Regions from separate parts of the Brucella sp. TWI432 genome, predicted to be linked through region 2. Evidence: predicted binding sites of a transcription regulator. Region 2 holds the regulator's gene; each other region holds the start of a gene.

Region 1 (4,965 bases), on a different contig from region 2:
AAGCGCTCGCCTTTATGGAAGCGCGTGTCGCAGCCATTCGCGAAGGGACAGCAAATGAGCTGATTTGGCTTGTTGAACACCCTTCACTCTATACCGCAGGCACCAGCGCAAATTCCGAGGACCTGCTGACACCGGATCGCTTTCCAGTGTTCAACACCGGGCGCGGTGGCGAATATACTTATCACGGTCCCGGCCAACGGGTGGCCTATGTCATGCTCGATCTGAAGCGTCGCCGCGAAGATGTGCGCGCATTTGTGACGGCGCTAGAGCAATGGATCGTCGAAACACTTGCACAATTCAATATCAAAGGCGAACGGCGCGCAGATCGCGTTGGCGTCTGGGTTGTTCGCCCGGAAAAGCCCCTGCTTGCCACTGGTGGCATGTGCGAAGACAAAATTGCCGCAATCGGCATCCGCCTGCGCCGCTGGGTGAGCTTCCACGGCATTGCCATCAATGTCGAGCCGGAACTCGAACATTTCGGCGGCATCGTACCGTGCGGGATTGCTGATTACGGCGTGACGAGCCTCGTCGATCTGGGGCTACCGGTGACGATGGGCGATGTCGATGTGGCATTGGGCAAAGCTTTCGAAAGCGTCTTTGGCCCTCGTCAGACCAAATAATCAGACGCTCTTCACGCGCCGCTCGCGCATGAAGACATAGAAGCCTGATCCCACGATGATCGCGATTCCGAACCATTTGGACGGTGTTGGGAAGTCGCCGAAGACAATCAAACCGACCAGAACCGCATTGACGATCTCCAGATACTGGAACGGCGCGAGCATGGATGCTGGTGCAAGCTTGAATGCCTGCACCACCAGAAGGTGACTGACAGTGCCGATTGTACCCAGCAAAAGCAGAAGCAGCCAGGGCTGTAGACTATGCGGCAACGAAAAACCTAAGTCTTGCACGCCCATAGCCGTGCCGAAAACCATAAACAGCCCCGCAATCAGCGATCCACCGATACCGGCGTAAAACTGCATCACGACCGGGCCTTCTTTCGCACCATATTTCCGGTTCAGGATCAGATAGATCGCAAAAGTTACAGCCGTTGCGAGAGGCAACAAGGATACTGCGCCGAAAATCTCGAAGCTTGGCTGAATAACGATCATCGTCCCGATCAGGCCGATACCAACAGCGCTGAAACGACGCCAGCCGACTTTCTCCTTGAGAAATACCGCTGAAAGCAGCGTCAGGATCAACGGCTCGGCAAAAAACACCGCCATGGCATCCGCCAGAGGCATATATTTGACGGCAGTGAAGAAACACGTTCCGCCAAAGCCCATCAGTGCGCCGCGCACAAGATTGCCGACAAGATGCGTGGTCCGCAGCGCTGCGATCCCGCCCATCACAACAAGGATCAGGAACATTAGCCAGGATTGAATGAAAAAGCGCATGAAGGTGACGGTCGCCGGCGGCATGTTATCCATCATCGCAAGCCATTTGCCGATGGCATCCATAAGCGGCAACAGCAATACCGAGAGCACCATGATCGCCATGCCCTTTACATGCGCTTCTAAGCCGCCTGCCGCCCTGCCCTGCATCTCGCTACTCGCAATTTTCTCAACTCCATTGCGCTTACGCGAATGCCATGCCCGTTTCCATCCTAATTCGATTACGAAAAGCGCCCGGTTTGACTTTCGCCACGTTTCTGGTGCAAATCTGTTGCGCTGCGAGCAAAATCATTTGATAACTCCGGGCAAAAGCGGAACGTAAAGCGAACTTTGTTCGCATTGCGGGTATTCTCATGGCATTATCATTGTGATTCGCAGACAACTTATTTCGTGCCGTTCAGTGGGGACGGTTCTTTCGGTTTCAGACAGAAAGCTTTTCGGACAAAGATGGACGACAGCAACGATCTCTTTTCCAGAGTAGTCAACAATGCCCGTGAACGGCAGATGGAGCAGCAGCCCCAAAAGGCGCCTGCATCGACGCCTGTTGCGCCAACGGCGACGCCATCATCTGCACCGAAGCCAGCACCTGCTGCAACCAAAGCTCCACCTGTTTCATCAGGCGGCGATGATTACAACGCCTCCTCCATTCGCGTTCTCGAAGGCCTTGAGCCGGTTCGTCTGCGCCCCGGCATGTATATTGGCGGCACCGACGAAAAAGCCCTGCATCACCTCTTCGCAGAAGTCATCGATAACTCGATGGACGAAGCCGTTGCAGGCCATGCCAATTTCATCGAAGTCAGTCTTGATGCCGAAGGCTTCCTGACTGTGAGCGATAATGGACGCGGCATTCCAGTGGACGAGCATCCACAGGTGCCGGGAAAATCGACGCTTGAAGTGATCATGACCAAGCTGCACGCAGGCGGCAAGTTTGACGGCAAGGCCTATGAAACCTCCGGCGGTCTGCATGGTGTCGGTGTCTCAGTGGTTAATGCGCTTTCCGATGTTCTGGAAGTTGAAGTCGCCCGCAATCGCCGTCTTTATCGCCAGCGCTTCTCGCGCGGCATTCCACAAGGCGGCCTTGAAGATGTCGGCGAAGTGCATAATCGTCGTGGCACGCGCGTCCGCTTTCATCCCGACCCGGATATTTTCGGAAAGGCTGCACATTTCGATCCGCATCGGCTTTACCGCATGGCGCGCTCGAAAGCCTATCTGTTTGGCGGTGTTGAAATCCGCTGGAACTGCGACCCATCTCTTCTTGATCCAAAAAAAGAAACACCCGAAAAGGCTGTTTTCCACTTTCCCGGCGGCCTGAAAGATTATCTCGCAGCCTCACTGGGTAAAGAGCATCAGGTGACGCGCGAGATTTTCTCGGGCCGCACCGAAAAGCAGGGCGGGCATGGCGCCGTTGAATGGGCTGTGTCCTGGTATGGCGGCGATGGTTTTGTCAATTCCTACTGTAATACGATCCCAACCGGCGATGGCGGCACGCATGAAGCAGGCCTTCGCATTGCATTGACGCGCGGCCTTAAGGCCTATGCAGAACTGACTAACAACAAGCGCGCCTCAATCATCACAACCGATGACGTGATGACATCGGCTGCTGCCATGATGTCAGTTTTTATTCGCGAACCGGAATTTGTTGGCCAAACCAAAGACAAGCTTGCGACGGTTGAAGCGCAACGCATTGTCGAAAATGTTATCCGCGACCCGTTTGACCACTGGCTGGCGGCTTCACCGCAGGAAGCTTCGCGCTTGCTCGACTGGGTTGTCGATCGCGCCGAAGAACGCCTGCGTCGCCGTCAGGAAAAGGAAACCGTCCGCAAGAGTGCGACACGAAAGCTGCGCCTTCCGGGCAAGCTTGCAGACTGTACGCAGAATGCGGCAGCAGGTGCAGAACTTTTCATCGTCGAAGGTGACTCGGCCGGCGGCTCCGCCAAGCAGGCACGCAATCGTTCCAATCAGGCGATCCTGCCACTGCGTGGCAAAATTCTCAATGTTGCGAGTGCTGGCCGTGAAAAACTGACAGCCAACCAGCAGATTGCCGACCTCGTACAGGCACTGGGAGCAGGTACGCGCAAAAATTATCGCGAAGATGATCTGCGCTATGATCGCGTGATCGTCATGACTGATGCTGACGTTGACGGCGCGCATATCGCATCGCTGCTCATCACGTTCTTCTATCAGGAAATGCCGGACCTCATCCGCAACGGCCATCTTTATCTGGCAGTCCCGCCACTTTATCGTTTGAGCCAAGGCGGCAAAGTGGCCTATGCGCGCGACGATGCGCACAAGGATGAACTGCTTCGCACGATGTTCACCGGGCGCGGTAAAATCGAAATCGGCCGTTTCAAAGGTCTTGGCGAAATGCGTGCCGATCAGCTGAAAGAAACGACCATGGACCCAAAGAAGCGCACGCTTCTGCGCGTTCATGTCGATGAAGATTACGTTGATGAAACGCGCAGCACTGTTGATGATCTGATGGGTACAAAGCCGGAAGCCCGCTTCCGCTTCATTCAGGATCGCGCTGCATTTGTGGAAGAGCTTGATATTTAAGCTTTTCGCCTGCCAGATCACAAAAGATAAACGTCAGCGTGTTATGCACGCTGACGTTTTTTCTATATGTTTCAGCTTTTCACATCGATGCCGAGCTTGGTTTGAATATCATCGATCGACTCTTTAACGAAGAATGTCAGATCAGTGCTCAGCGTCACAATACGCGTTCCGGTGCCATATGCATTGTAAGACAGGACGTGATTGAAGTTGACGGCAACACGCTCGCCACTGACATCCGTAAGCATAATCCACATAAGCCCCTCCTGCTGAAAAATGATTCCTTACAGAGGATAGGCGCATATGCCCAAATGACAATGAAACTTTACAAGACGATCCGCATACGGACTTTTTCAACCGTTCGGCCAAAGCACTCCGACCATTCTTCGCTGCGGTGATAGATCCTGAACCCTGCTTTTTCATAAAGCCCGATTGCTGGAAAATTATCGGCATGGGTGCCAATTTCGGCTTCCACAAAACCATCAAGAACAATCTGTGCCATCAATGCGTCAAGCAGGGCGCCGCCCACTCCCTGACCGTGAAAGGCAGGGGCAATCCAAAGATCAGAAACATAGTTTGTTTTCGGGACGCGAGCGCCCCAGCCGCAAATCTCGCCGCTTCGCTCCGCCAACAGAACACCATCGGTATTTTCGCGCAAATCGCGAAGGAATTTGGCCTGAAGTTCTGACCGTCTTTCATCCGTCAGAACAATCTCACGCGCTGCGGTTTGCCATGCGCGCACCGCAATTTCAGCCATCAAAACAAATTCGCCGGGCATAGAGCGCTGTGCGTCCACTTGGACGCACAAAGGTCGCTCTAATTTTTTATATTCTGGCTTCGATCCTCTTGAAAATCGATCCCGATTTTCGGATCGAAGCCGGGCACGGCGAATAAGAGTTTCAGATTTTACCACCACTTCTTTGGCGTAAAGCGTCCCGCAGCCTGCTCGATTGCACTTGCTGCCTGGAACAATGTTTCTTCCTCAAACGGACGGCCAATCAGCTGAAGCCCAAGCGGCAGGCCC
Region 2 (4,965 bases):
AACAGCCGCCCTTCGATTGCTCGGCCATGGATGGCTATGCATTGATGGCCCCACAAAACATCAACTATCCTCTTGAATTCAGTATCATCGGCGAATCAGCCGCCGGAAAACGCTTCGAAGGCCAACTGAAACAAGGCGAAGCGGTCCGCATCTTCACCGGCGCGCCGATGCCGGTAGGCGCTGATAGTATCGTTATTCAGGAAGACACGGAACGATCCGGCGGCAAGCTCACAATCCGTCAGGGATTGGACAAAGGCCGTCACATCCGTCATGCGGGCCTCGATTTTGCGCCTGGTGACACTATTCTGCCAAGTGGGCGGGAACTTGATGCCCCGGCCCTTTCGCTTGCCGCTGCCAGCGGCAATGCCATGATTTCTGTTTTCAAGCAGCCGCGCATTGCCATTCTGGCCACAGGGGATGAACTCGTTCCTCCGGGCACGATTCCCGGTGCCGACCAGATCGTCGCCTCCAACAGCATTGGCGTTGCTGAAATCGTGCGTCGTACAGGTGGAAAACCTGAAGATATGGGCATTATCAGCGACGACCCCGCAAAGATCGAATCCGCAATCAGTCAGGTTCTCGATGATGGTGTCGACATTCTCGTGACCATCGGCGGCGCATCGGTTGGTGATCGCGATTTTATGCACGGCGCGTTGAAAAATTGTGGTGTCGATCTCGACTTCTGGAAAATCGCCATGCGTCCCGGCAAGCCACTGATGTATGGACACAAAACTGTATCCGGCAAAACCGTTCATGTCATCGGCCTGCCGGGCAACCCGGTTTCAAGCCTCGTTTGCAGCTTGGTATTTCTGCGTCCGCTGATCGCGAAATTATCAGGGCGTCATTTGACCGCGGATTTCCGCCCGGCACGTCTTGGCAAGCCAATGAATGCGAACGATCATCGTCGTGATTATGTCCGCGCAACGGTTGAACAGGCGGCGGATGGCACACTCACCGCGACGCCGTATCCACTTCAGGATTCCTCAATGCTGTCAGCGCTGGTGGCTTCCGATGCCCTTTTGATCAGAGAAGAAAATGCACCCGCGGCCGCAGCGGGTGATGCTTGCACGATAATGATGCTATAGTAAAATCCAATAGGGTCGGCCCATATTAATAATTTTAAAACCATTGCGGAACAAGACTGGAACATATAGTGTTTGTTCTGGTTATGTTTTTATTTGATTCTGGTCCGGAGGGTATGCGCATGTTGACCCGTAAACAGCACGAGCTCCTGCTGTTCATTCATGAACGTATGAAAGAAACAGGCATTCCCCCCTCTTTCGATGAGATGAAAGAGGCGCTCGATCTGGCATCCAAATCGGGCATTCATCGGCTGATTACCGCCCTTGAAGAACGTGGCTTCATTCGCAGGCTGCCAAACCGTGCCCGCGCGCTTGAAGTGTTGCGCCTGCCCGATTCGATAGCCCCCGGTCTGAACGCGCAGAAGAAATTCGCGCCCAGCGTTATTGAGGGCAGCCTCGGCAAAGCCCCCTCTGCGCCTTCAGCAGCGCGCACCGCCCCGGTTTCAGCCAATAGTGATGCATCGGCGATGGTCTCAATTCCCATGATGGGTCGCATCGCAGCCGGTGTACCAATTTCGGCCATTCAAAATCAGACACATTCCATCAGCCTTCCACCCGAAATGCTTGGTGCGGGTGAGCATTACGCGCTTGAGGTCAAAGGCGATTCGATGATTGAAGCCGGTATTTTTGATGGTGATACGGTCATCATCAAGCGTGGCGATACCGCCAGCCCGGGGGAAATCATCGTGGCTCTCGTCGATGATGAAGAAGCGACACTGAAGCGGTTCCGCCGTAAGGGCGCATCGATTGCGCTGGAAGCCGCCAACCCGGCTTATGAAACACGCATTTTCGGACCTGACCGGGTCCGCGTACAGGGCAAGCTGATCGGTCTGATACGACGGTACTAAAAATCGTTCGGGAAAGGAGAGGCCGACAGCCTCTTTTCTATCGAAAATTGCTGGCAAAATGCGTAAAAACAAACAGATAGAGCATTTCCCATAATTCAATCAAAACGGGAAATGCTCTGCATAGACGGAAAGCATAAGTCCTGTCGGATCAAAACAAGGATCGATAGGAGCATGCTTTTAATAGAGTCCTTTAGAGCGTTTCTTCTGTTTCCACCCCGATAGTAAATACTTTCGCTCTCTTCTTATATTCGCGCTCAGGCTGACCGCGTGCGGCGCGCGAATAGAGACGATGAAGCTGCCAGGGGCGCGTTGGCGCACCGACTGAAAAATTTAAATAATCGGCATAGGCTGCATCCTTGCGCTGCTCCGCAACGGTAAAGCGATAAATCTGATGATCGTCGCGGACCGCTGGATCAGGAGAAACCGCCTGATGGCGCTGCATTTCCTCTCCCAGCCTTATTTCGAGCGTTCCTTTCAAGGCCAGTTCCTGTCGGCCAATCACCAGCGTAGACGAACGCGTGCAGCTTAAGTCTTTGCCTGCAATCGCCAAAACCACAACGTCCCCGACATTACAGGCAATCTCGTGCATTTCTTCCTGAGCGGTATAGGCAAATATGCGCCCGTCCCGAAGTGACAGGGTGCAAAGCCCATCCTCACAGATAAAGCCGTCCTCGCGCGCGCCAGCACTTCGTTTCATCGCACTCTGCGGTGGGATAAAATCATCAATCAGATAGGCCGTCTGCCAGTTCTGCGCCGTAAATTGCGGAGGTCTGCTGCGGTTGACTGCGAAACTTCCATCGCGCAATCGTACCGCCACTAATTTCGCGTCCTCGCTAATGAGGATATCGGGCATGGGCGAGCGCATAAACACCACAAGACCTGCCATAACGAAAGGCAATGCCAACAATCGCAATCTTGTGGTGAATGTGACGGATATGACAAGCGCGACAGTCCACAGGATCAGCGTCATCACCGGCATGACACCCGGATTACCATCGGGTGAAAAGCTGGCCACAAAGCTCGCAATATATCTCACCAGCAAGATGCCAAATCCCATGACCTGCAATGGCAGCCAATCAAGTTGCAACGGCATCAATATCAAGCTTAACACTGCAAACGGCATCACAAGTATCGAAATGACTGGTAGCGCCAGCACGTTTCCAACAAGTCCAAAGGGCGCCGTGTTGTTAAAATGATAGGCGGCAAATATACCGCTCGCTACACCGGCAACAATGGATGTCGCCCCCGTCGCAAATGTCGGAAAAAGTATCTTTGTCATCGTTCCACGGGGTGATGAGCGCAGATTATTACCTGCCGATTGCTTGCGCATTTTTCGGTCGCTCCACCAGGCAAATGCAGCAATCAGCCCCGCAGTCGCCGAAAACGACATCTGAAAGCTCGGCCCCAGAATTTCATGCGGAGAAATGGCAATCATCGCCACGGCCGCAATAGCCAGATTTCGCATACTGATCGCCGCACGATCAGCCAACAGCGCACAAAGCATGACGACAATCATCAAGTAGCTGCGCTGTGCCGCAACATCTGCGCCCGACATAGCGAGATAAAAAGTGCAACTCAAAAGCGAGAGAAATGCAGCATATTTCTTGACAGCATAACGTGCGCTGAAGGCGGGAAAAAGCGCGAATAATGCACGAAGAGACATCATGACCACACCGGCTGCCAGCACCATATGCAGGCCAGAAATTGACAGAATATGCGCAAGCCCCGCCTTGCGCAGATCATTGTTGGTTTCATCACTGATCCCTGCCCGCTCGCCTGCGATCAGTGCGGCGGCAACACTGCCATCTTCCCCTGAAAGCACCTCCGCAATCCTCTCGGAAACATGGACACGCAATCTGGCAATTTCAGTTGCAATCGTCGCCTTAAGCCCCTTCGGTTCCAAAACATCTGCAATTTTCGGAGTTCCAAGAAAAAAGCCATTCGCTCCAATCCCGGCAAAATAGGCATGGAATGCAAAATCATAATTGCCCGGTCTCAACGGCCCAGAAGGCACGCGCAGACGCGCAAAGCCAGTTAATCCGCTGCCAATTGTCGTGCGTGCCGGAATATCGCGCGCTGTAATGCGGATGCGTTGTGGTGCATAGCGAAGCTTCGGTCTTTGGGTTTCGATCAAATCAAGCGTCACACGCCAACTGCCGTTATCCTTATATTCGAGCGCTGCCACCCTTCCTGTAATGCGCGTCGCGACCTCCGAGCCTAACAATTGCGTGGCTCGCCACTCTGTTTCAAATTTTCCCGCAATCACTCCCAACTGAAGCGCAAGGGCCAGCGTTAGCAACCGCGATGACAGAAAATGCCTGCGTGATAAAACTCGAACACCACCAAGAGCGGTTAGAATTGCCAGAATGGGCAACCAATGAGGTTCAAATGAGAGTGTGAAATAGACAATCGCCCCGATGCCCATGAAGACCGGAAACAGCAGGAAAAACATGCCCCTGCCGATTTCCCTTAGCATTGCAGCACTTAAGTTGAGCCACGCAAGCGAAGCCAGCGCCGACAGTCGCTGTGATGGGGTTCGATGCTGTTGTGGTAAGATGGGAGATAAATCTTCGCTTGCTTTATAAGGTATCCAAGGTTCGGGCAATAAGGCGCGTTCAAGCCCCGCGGACATGTCTTTGACAAATACCCGTTCGCTTATTTCCTGTGTGTCCCTTATGCTCGTCATGCCCCCGCCTGACTGCAAAAGTGTTCCCCGATCGCGCGAAGCCCTTGCGCACTGTGCTGCCTATGCTACATGAACCCCAGTCAAAATCGATAGGGTTCTCACTCAAGAATCCTTGACGCCTGTAGATTATGAACAAACGGGCGCTACATATTCAAAATTCTGCCTCGTCCAGCACATCTGCTGTACCCTGACGCGGCCTTTATAGTGGAGCTGTCATGTCGAAACCGGTCGTAACCCGTTTTGCCCCCTCGCCCACGGGTTTCCTTCATATTGGCGGAGCCCGGACCGCCCTGTTCAATTGGCTTTATGCCAAGCACAGCGGCGGCAAAATGCTGTTGCGCATCGAGGA
Region 3 (4,965 bases), on a different contig from region 2:
CCGGCGCGCCTGTCCTTGATCGCTGCATTCGCGTGAGTGTTGGTGTGAATGAACAACTGGATATGTTTGAAGCAGCATTGCCCGCAGCACTTGCAAGTGCCCGAAACGCTTTAAACAAAGCCTGAGAGCGGAGTAATGATATGTCGATCCAAAACAGCAGCCAACCCCGCAATATTCTGTTTGGCACACTTGCAGGCCTTTGTGGTGCTCTGGCCATAGCGGCCTATGCCGGTGCAGCACATGGCGGGGAGAATCATCTAAGTGCCATCGCTCCGATATTGCTCGGCCACGCCCCTGCCCTGCTGGTTTTGTCACTGATTATTCCAAACAGCCGTGTCGCAAATATTGGCGCGGCAGTGCTGGTGGCGGGGCTGGTGCTGTTCTGTGGCGATCTGTTTATGCGGGATATGATCGGGAACAGGCTATTTCCGATGGCGGCCCCTACCGGCGGGAGCCTCATGATTCTGGGCTGGCTCGTGGTGGGGGTGAGCGGCTGGTTTAAAAGAGGCTGAGCAACAGCCACCCGAATAAAAAAGGGCCTTGCCGATCAGCAAGGCCCCTTCCATCTAAAACGGTGCAAGTTCAAACCGACTTAAAGCCGTTTAAGATAAAGTATCCCCAGCAAAAGTGCGAAAAACCTTTGCGTTGAATAATGCGTAGAGCAAAAACAGGGCTGTCCCCGCCGTTTGTAACGTGCGGGAACAGCTCTGAACTTACGAATTGCCCTTCAGGCGTGCATTGCAAAGGCTGTAGTAGCCGCCGCCCTTCTGGACCCACTTAAGTCCGCCAAGCGCATTTGCATCCTTGGCCGCATGATACTGCTCAAGGCAAGTATGCATGCGCGCCTTGCCCGGAGATTCATTTGAGAACTTGGCAGAAACAGCTGTCGGGAATTTCACACCACGCGGTGCAGCAACAGTTGGCGCAGGAGGCTCTGAATTGCCATCGGTGGTCAGCGCAACCGGATCCGCACCCGGTCCACATTCCGACTTACGGAAATCGTTCCACTTGACACCGCCATCGGTACCGGCATCTTTTGCTGCCTGATATTTTGTGCTGCACTGCTTCATGCTAAGGCCTTTGCCAGCATCATCTGCAGCAGGAGCGGCTGCATTTTTGGCAGGGGCTGCGGCTTTATTCGCCGGAACAACCGGAGCAGCGGGCGCTGCGGCTGCATCGTCACCACACTGCGATTTACGGAAATCATTCCATTTTACACCGCCAAGCGTTCCAGCATCTTTGGCAGCCTGATACTTCGCGCTACACTCTTTCATGGTCAGTGCGCTTGCCGGGGATGAGAAAACCAAGGCAGATGCGCCCAAAATCATTGCGGTGCCGGCCATGGCTGTAAAGGTACGAATAGACATCGCGTCGCTCCCTGTCAGATACGGACTATTGAATTCGTTGTATACGGATCGCTTCTCACGATATTTCAAAACAGCGAATGTGTTTGATCGACCGCAATAGCTTTTATATTTCTTACTCTACTAAGCTTGATATGATACAAGGTATATGTCAATCAATTGCTTAATATTAACATTATCTACAACACAAAATTTCTGACCGTCATTTTTTATGTGTTACTTAGTTTAGATGTGCAAAGTAAATATATCGAAATTACATGCCCTTGTCTCGTTTTTATTGAAACAGAGTTAAAATCCGAATATTGCCGTCAGTGAGAGGTCATCCACTCACGCGCGCCACGAAGGGCTGCGGCCAATTCGCTTTTGCTCATGGTTGCGGCAACCTGATTACGCATACGTTCAGCTTTCTGGTTGCCGCGAATGGCTGCGATGTTGAGCCATTTATGCGCTTCAACCACATCGATTTCACAGTCGCGACCAATAGCATATTTCAAACCCATCTCCAGCAGGATGCGATCCTGTGAAGTTGTCGTGTGGTGCTGTGTAACGCTCTGAAACTGTGTCATTTTCTTTGTCCCTGTTAAATCCCGAGAACCGTCCGCTCTTTGTTTCCGTGGCTGACTTTCGCCGCCGCAGATTGTCGGATCTGTCGTTCCGTTCATGGTCTTCAAGATAAGACACAGGATTAAAATGCGCGTTAAAACAGATGCTTAACAACGCGACAACGAAATACAAACAAGGGGTAAACTTCGGAATTTGTTAAACATCCAAAGGCCGACAATTGCTGTACTTTTCTAAAATAACGCAATTTTGCGGCAGCGGACCTTTAAACCAGATGATAACCATGACGCAGATTGATCATGTCAGAAACATTGCTGCCGTGCGCAAATTATCCCTCTTCCACTTCGACGAAAACTCCATTACGTTTACGTTTGCGTAAGTTTTCCGCAAGGCTGATTGCCTTGCCGCATTTTGGGAGGAATGCATGATCCGTAAACTGTTTTTGGGAATAACGGCAACTGTTGCATTGAGCGCGACGCTTGCAGCACCTGCCTTTGCCAATGAGGCAATTGTCGGCACATGGAAACGTCCGAATGGCACGATCATCAGCTATGCCGCCTGCGGTGGCGGCAAATATTGCGGCACCGTACAGACCGGCGAATATAAGGGCAAGTCGATCGGCACCATGTCGGGCAAGGACGGCAGCTATAAGGGTGAAGTCAACAAGCTCGACGAAGGCAAGACCTATACGGGCAAGGCAAGCGTCAAGGGCAACACGCTATCGCTTTCGGGCTGCGTTATGGGCGGCTTGATCTGCAAAAGCGAAAGCCTCACAAGGCAATAGACCTATATATAAAAGGCGGCTTCTCAGCCGCCTTTTATCATTATCGCGCTTTCTGACCAAAGAGCACTTTCTGCTCTTCTTCCTTGTTTGCCGAGGCCAATGCGCATTCGCGCTCTTCCTTACCAACCACAAGACCACGCTGTACGGCAGGTCGCGCATTCATGGTTTCATGCCAGCGCTTGAGGTTGGGAAAATCCTCCAGCTTCTGGTCAAAATTTTTGTAAGCATTGATCCAACCGATACTCGCCATATCAGCGATGGAATATTCGCCTGCGATATAATCTTTGCCTTCAAGCTGGCGATCGAGCACGCCATAAAGACGGTTGACTTCATTGGTATAGCGGTCGATGCCGTACTGCACCTTTTCCGGCGCATAAACGCGGAAGTGCCCTGCCTGCCCCGACATAGGACCAAGTCCGCCCATCTGCCACATCAGCCATTCATCAACGGCAACGCGCTTGCGTTCGTCTGCTGGATAGAACTTGCCGAACTTCCTGCCGAGATATTGCAGGATCGCACCGGATTCAAACACCGAGATCGGCTCGCCGCCCGGACCTTCCGGATCGATAATCGCAGGCATACGGTTGTTCGGTGCGATTTTGAGGAAGTCCGGCTGGAACTGATCGCCCTTGCCGATATTGACATATTTGACTTCATAGGGAACGCCTAATTCCTCCAGCATGATGCTGATCTTAAAGCCATTTGGGGTGGGCCAATAGTAAAGCTCAATGGGTTTTATCTGCTCAGCCATAGGTATTTGTCTCCCGCTTTCTTGGCTTTGTGCGTATTTCCGATGCGAGTTAACATAAGATTCGTGCAGCTTGGCACAAGTGCGAAGCGATCAAGTTAATGAAACATCAATATTTTTGAACGCCGGATGAATGCAGCTCTCAGGAGCAGTTCAGATGGCAGCTTTAAACTCAACCGCATAGATCAAACGATTTTGAAGCCGGGGGAAATATGCTGTTATGGCGTGTCACAATAGTCTGTTTGATGATTGCAGGTTTTGCAATCATTGCAGGTCTCTTTGTTGATCGAAAATATGATGTCTATCGTGACAACCCCGTTGTCAGCCCGATGACCGTGATGCATCTCAAACCTGCGCGCGAAGAGACAAGGCTATGATTTCACGTTGCCGTCTCTCCGCACTGATTGCATTGCGCGTTTTACTGTTCACAGCGGCTTTTACCGGACCTGCTGCTACATTTGCCTATACGCAAATCGGCCAGAAAGCACAGATGAGTGCCGCCGGACTCGTCCTGTACGTGAGTCTGCAACGAAGCTCATAAAGTGAGACATGCGCGTGTCAAAGACTTTGTTATACTAGGCTATGACACAGCGAATCGAACATCCATTTCTCAACGAAATTAAAACGCCGCCCTTTATGGAGCCGCAAGTTTTTACCGATGCTGGCGCGGCTGTTGCCGCGCTGCGCAAACTTTATGATCGCAACACCGCATTTCTCCGCAAGGCTTTTGAGCAATTGGCAAAGGGAGAGGTCCGCCCGCAGCGATATAGGGCTTTTTATCCCGAAATTTGCCTGTCTACGTCGAGCTTCGCTCACGTCGATACACGGCTTGCTTATGGCCACGTGACCATGCCCGGCGATTATGCAGCAACAATTACACGACCTGATCTGTTTGATCATTATCTCAACGAACAAATCCGCCTGCTGATGCGCAATCACGGTGTTGCCGTCACCGTTCGGGAATCGGCAACCCCCATTCCGATCCATTTTGCCTTCATGGAAGGCACCTATGTCGAGGCATCGGTTGCCAATGCCTTCACGCACCCAATGCGCGATCTGTTTGACGTGCCGGATTTGGCTGCCACTGACGACAAAATCGTCAATGCGGACTTTGATCCAATACCCGGCGAGCCAATGCCGCTCGCTCCTTTCACCGCACAGCGCGTTGACTATTCGCTGCACCGGCTTGCCCATTACACCGCAACCAGCCCGAAACATTTCCAAAATTTCGTGCTGTTCACCAACTACCAGTTCTATATGGACGAGTTTTGCGACTATGCACGCAAGCTTATGGCAGAAGGTGGCGGCGGTTACGACAGTTTCGTCGAGCCGGGTAACGCGATAACGCGCGCCGGAGAATCTGCGCCGAGTATCGGCAACGCATTACAGCGTATGCCGCAGATGCCAGCCTACCATCTGCAACGGGCTGATCATTCCGGTATCACCATGGTCAATATCGGTGTTGGCCCATCCAACGCAAAGACGATTACAGACCATATTGCGGTGTT

What was found. The regulator LexA, encoded in region 2, represses DNA repair genes until DNA is damaged. The targets are predictions, from matches to a motif close to TGTTCNNNNTGTGTTCNG.
Region 1: parE (DNA topoisomerase IV subunit B) is a predicted target of LexA. The motif match lies at 1,704-1,721, and genes of this name have one in related genera.
Region 3: ABE527_RS04280 (sel1 repeat family protein) is a predicted target of LexA. The motif match lies at 2,015-2,032, and genes of this name have one in related genera.

What each region holds. Positions count from the first base shown of each region.
Region 1 covers NZ_JBDJNL010000010.1:99,307-104,271, forward strand. Annotated here, with positions in the region: gene lipB (lipoyl(octanoyl) transferase LipB) at 1-620, shown strand, start outside; gene ABE527_RS14755 (DMT family transporter) at 621-1,541, opposite strand; gene parE (DNA topoisomerase IV subunit B) at 1,839-3,944, shown strand; gene ABE527_RS14765 (hypothetical protein) at 4,016-4,198, opposite strand; gene ABE527_RS14770 (GNAT family N-acetyltransferase) at 4,267-4,698, opposite strand; gene gatA (Asp-tRNA(Asn)/Glu-tRNA(Gln) amidotransferase subunit GatA) at 4,848-4,965, opposite strand, start outside.
Region 2 covers NZ_JBDJNL010000002.1:362,839-367,803, reverse strand. Annotated here, with positions in the region: gene ABE527_RS06890 (molybdopterin molybdotransferase MoeA) at 1-1,085, shown strand, start outside; gene lexA (transcriptional repressor LexA) at 1,205-1,930, shown strand; gene ABE527_RS06880 (ComEC/Rec2 family competence protein) at 2,121-4,616, opposite strand; gene gltX (glutamate--tRNA ligase) at 4,832-4,965, shown strand, end outside.
Region 3 covers NZ_JBDJNL010000001.1:863,890-868,854, reverse strand. Annotated here, with positions in the region: gene ABE527_RS04295 (pyridoxal phosphate-dependent aminotransferase) at 1-125, shown strand, start outside; gene ABE527_RS04290 (DUF423 domain-containing protein) at 141-512, shown strand; gene ABE527_RS04285 (antifreeze protein) at 714-1,367, opposite strand; gene ABE527_RS04280 (sel1 repeat family protein) at 1,673-1,930, opposite strand; gene ABE527_RS04275 (DUF2147 domain-containing protein) at 2,350-2,709, shown strand; gene ABE527_RS04270 (glutathione binding-like protein) at 2,750-3,460, opposite strand; gene ABE527_RS04265 (hypothetical protein) at 3,670-3,834, shown strand; gene ABE527_RS04260 (AMP nucleosidase) at 4,040-4,965, shown strand, end outside.